DNA from 2 places in the Hydrogenophaga sp. RWCD_12 genome. Region 2 is predicted to be linked to the other one. Evidence: predicted binding sites of a transcription regulator. Region 2 holds the regulator's gene; the other holds the start of a gene.
The links. Region 2 encodes FNR, which switches genes on or off when oxygen is low (the NO sensors DNR and NnrR bind a similar motif). Its sites were predicted from a motif close to TTGATNNNNATCAA; they were not measured.
Positions count from the first base shown of each region.

Region 1: the regulator FNR is predicted to act here: its motif matches at 1,436-1,449, upstream of ubiM (5-demethoxyubiquinol-8 5-hydroxylase UbiM).

Region 1 is NZ_JBKIXC010000004.1:476,193-478,386, reverse strand. It holds gene ACLIJ1_RS17775 (histone deacetylase family protein) at 1-50, opposite strand, end outside; gene ubiM (5-demethoxyubiquinol-8 5-hydroxylase UbiM) at 191-1,399, opposite strand; gene ACLIJ1_RS17765 (Spy/CpxP family protein refolding chaperone) at 1,555-2,121, opposite strand.
Region 2 is NZ_JBKIXC010000005.1:496,443-498,636, forward strand. It holds gene ccoG (cytochrome c oxidase accessory protein CcoG) at 1-174, shown strand, start outside; gene ACLIJ1_RS20945 (hypothetical protein) at 267-506, shown strand; gene ACLIJ1_RS20950 (hypothetical protein) at 554-847, shown strand; gene fnr (fumarate/nitrate reduction transcriptional regulator Fnr) at 908-1,627, opposite strand; gene hemN (oxygen-independent coproporphyrinogen III oxidase) at 1,803-2,194, shown strand, end outside.

The DNA.
Region 1 (2,194 bases), on a different contig from region 2:
CCCATGTCGTGGCGGGCGCAATCGGCGTGTGTGATGAAGGCGGACAGCATCTTTTCAGGTCTCCTCGGGCGGCGAATGCCTGCCGGGTGACTGCGCACCCGTGCAGATTGACTTCCGTCAATCTAGTCCCGAAGCCTGACATCTGCCTTGATGCAACGCAACATGGCCTTCTTCGCCAGAGGCGAAACGGTCAGCCCAGTCCGGTCAGACTGGCTGCCACTGCGCGTTTGAATGGCGTGAAACGCTCGCCCAGTTCCACCATGCCGCGGCGCAGCCAGCGCGCGGGCACGTGTTCGCGGGTGTAGAGCGTGGCGACCGCGTGGGTGGCCATGTAGAGGCCGCGGGCGGCCCGCTGGTGCGTCTGGTGGTACCGCTCCAGCAGCTGGGGCGAGGCGATGTCCTGGCCGCCCTGGTGGGCCTGGACCAGGGCTTTGGACAGGGTGTCGATGCTGCGCAGGCCAAGGTTGAAACCGTGCGCGGTGACCGGGTGCATGCCGACGGCCGCATCGCCGACGGCGGCAAAACGCTGCGCGACCAGACGGCGCGCCCAGACCCCGACGAGCGGGTAGGCGTGGCGCGTGCTGGTCAGGTGCATGTCGCCAAGCTGGCCACCGAAGCGGCCGGTCATGGCCCGGTTGAAGGCCATTTCATCCATGTCCAGCAGGGGCTGGATCTCCTGGTGCGGCAGGGTCAGCACGACCGACGAGCGCGGCAGGCCGCTGGCCGGGTCCAGGTTCATCGGCAGCAGGGCCAGGGTCTGGCCGTGATCGAACCACTCCCAGGCGGTCTCTTCGTGCGGCTGCGGATGGGTCATGTTGCAGACCAGCATGGTGCGGCCGTAGTCGTGCATGTCGGCGGCAATGCCCATGGCGCGGCGGGTGCTGGAGTGGCGGCTGTCGGCGGCCACCACCAGGCGGGCCTGCAGGGTCTCGCCGCTGGCCAGGGTCAGGCGCGCTGATTGCGCGTCGGTGCGGATGCCGGTGACCTGTTCGCCACAGCGCAGCGTCGGGGCCAGGCCGGCACCCTCACCCATCGCGGCCTGGTAGGCGGCGCGGCGGATGTGGTGATTGGCGACGAGAAAGCCCAGCTCCGCCTTCGGGCTGAGGCTGTGGCTGATGCGCATGCGCGACTGCGTGGAGCCGACGCCGCCGTCGAGCACCAGGGCGTCCTTGAGCGGCGCGATGTTGGCATCGCCCAGCAGGGGCCAGAGGCCGAGCTGGCGCATCAGTGCGGCGCTGTGCTGCGTGAGGGCAATTTCGCGGCCGTCGAAGGCCGGGTTCTGCACCGCGGACAGGCTTTGCTGCTCCAGCAGAGTGACATTGAGGCCGCTGCCGCGCAAGGCCCGGGCGAGGCTCAGGCCGGCCGGCCCGGCGCCCACGATGATGAGGTCGAGTTCCATGGCGGCGCAGCTTAAGCGCCGGTCGGCTGGGCGGGCTTGACTCAGGTCAAGCGCCAGACGCCGGGGACGGCCACAAAAAAAGCCCCGGCGAACCGGGGCTGTGAGGGCGGAGGAGAACCTTCAATGAAAACAGGGAGAAACAGGGGAAAGGGCGATCAGCCCTTCTTGGCGCCAGGACCGTCGCAGCCCTTGCCACCCATGTGGCCGTCGGGGCCGTCCATCGGACCCATCATGCCGCGGTGTTCGCCACGTTCGCCATGGCGGCCGCCGTGCATGCCACGGTCCCCGATCGGACCAAAGGACTGGGCGTCGAACACCTTCTGCTGCTCGGGGGTGAGAGCTGCGTAGAAGGTCTTGACCGCATCCATGCGCTTGGCCATGACAGCGTCGCGCTCGGCGCGGAAGGCCTGCATCTTTTCCATGCGCTGCGGCGTGGTCAGCTTCGCCCAGTCTTCGCGGGCCACCGGTGCCGGCATGGCCGCCGGGTTGGGGGTGGTGGCGGTGTCGAAGGCTTTCCAAGCGGCTTCCTGCGCGGCGGTGATCTTCAGGTCGACCTTGAGCTTGGCCTGGTGGTCGGCGTGGCGCTTCTGCATTTGTTCGGCGCGCGGGCCATGGGCATGTCCTTGCGGACCGGCGCCCTGGGCAATGGCGGTGGCCGAGACACCGGCGATGCCGGCGAGGATGGCGGCCACGATGAGGCTGCGTTTGACGATGGGTTTCATGCTGGGGCTCCTTGAGGTTGGGGGGTGGACACCGGGGCGGTATGCCGGGGTGCCTTGGGTCCAGTGTCATACC
Region 2 (2,194 bases):
TCCGAAAGCCAGGCGGAGGTCCTTCCGACGGAAGTTCGCTCGGTCGCGATCCGGGTTCAGACACCTCCGAACGTCGCACCTGCAGGCTCGCACCCCATCCATTTCACCATTCGTTCCCAGGGGCCGGACGTGGCGCAGGTGATCGAGAAGGCCGTTTTCATCGTTCCGCGCTAAACTGAAAGCTCATATCCATGTCATACGCCATGTCTGCCCAACCAACTGCCTCCAACAATTCCACCCGCACTCCATGGTGGAAGGTCCCCCACATGTGGATGGTGGTTGGTGGCCCCCTGGCAGTGGTGGTGGCCAGTGTGGCGACGTTTGTGATCGCCGCCAGTCATCCGGACCCGGTGCTCAACAAGGCGGACTACGAACGCGACCTCGCAGCTGCCCAGAAACTGCAGGGGCAGGCGCGGGTGGATGCGTTGATCACCCTGCAGCCTGCCGGTCAGGCGCGCAATCACGCGGCCTCACCGGTCGTAGGTACCACGGACCCGACGAAATAAGCGCCCCACACACCGGTTGAGGCGTCAAGCGAACAAGGAGACAGTTCATGAAGACTCAACGGTGGATGTGGATAGCGTGGCCCGCCTTCCTGGTGGCGGCGGTGCTGGAAATGATCGTGTTTGCGATGGTCGATCCCGGTGACCTGCACTGGTTCGGAAACCCGCTGGGGCTCTCGCGACAGGCGATCTATACCTTGGCCTTTTTTGTCTTCTGGGGCATCACCATGGCCTCCAGCGCGCTGACCACCTTGTTGGCCATGTCTCCGTTCGAAGTCAACCGCTGCCCGGTGCCCGAGGGGCAACGCCCGGAGGATTGCGCCAGGAATGGCCAGTGTTGTTGACTCAGCCTGTGCAAACAAAAAGCCCCGCTGATGCGGGGCTTTTTCATGTCGGGAGCTTCCTCAGCGGCAGGTCTGTGGATTCACGATCTGCTTGAGCGCGTCGGTGTTCTTGATGTGCACGTAGCGCTGCTTGACCTCGATGATGCCCTCGTCGACGAACTTGGAGAAGGTACGGCTCACCGTTTCGAGCTTCATGCCGAGATAGCTGCCGATTTCTTCGCGTGTCATGCGCAGGATGAGCTCGGACTGCGAAAAACCGCGGGCGTGCAGACGTTGGACCAGATTGAGGAGGAACGCCGCAAGACGTTCTTCCGCCCGCATGCTGCCCAGCAGAAGCATCACGCTGTGGTCACGCACGATTTCCCGGCTCATGATCTTGTGCACATGGTGCTGCAAGGTCGTGAACTCCCGCGAAAGCTCTTCCACCTGGTCAAACGGCATGACGCAGACCTCGGCGTCTTCCAGCGCGATGGCATCACAGGAATGGCGGTCACTGACGATCCCATCCATGCCGATGATTTCACCCGTCATTTGAAAGCCGGTGACCTGGTCACGCCCATCGGCCGTGGTGACACTGGTCTTGAAGAATCCGGATCGGACGGCATAGAGCGAAGTGAACTTGTCCCCGGTGTTGAACAACGCCGATCCCCGCTTGATCCGTCGGCGGGTCGAAATGACGTTGTCGAGTTTGTCCATCTCCTCGGGATTGAGCCCCATGGGCAAGCACAACTCCCGCAGGTTGCAGCTCGAACAAGCCACTTTGATGCTTTGAATATCCATAATTCTTCCGGAATTGTGGCGAAGCTTAACCCATCGCTGGCGCCAGCATCAAGGCGCGGCGGGACAGTGAAAGGGTCACAAGGGAAAACCCGCGGGGCAGAGGGCCGCTTGATCTTGATCAAGGGCCTCTCCAAGGCCTTGCGGCACATTCGTCGCCTGAACTGGAGAACTGTTTGTGAGCCACGCCATTTCCGACGAACTTCTCAAGCGATTTGACATCCCGGGCCCCCGGTACACGTCATATCCGACGGCGGACCGTTTTGTTGAAGCCTTCGCCGAAGCCGACTATATCCAGGCACTGGAGCAGCGCCGGGCGGGCTCCCTGGCTTTGCCGCTGTCGCTGTATGTGCACATTCCCTTCTGCGAATCGGTGTGCTACTACTGCGCCTGCAACAAGGTCATCACCAAACACCACGAGCGCGCCGCCGAATACCTGCGCTACCTCTCGCGCGAGGTTGAACTGCAGGTGCAGCACTTTGGCAGGGGACACAGCGTTTCCCAGCTGCACCTGGGTGGAGGCACGCCCACCTTCCTGTCTGACGCGGAGCTTGAAGATCTGCTGGCCAT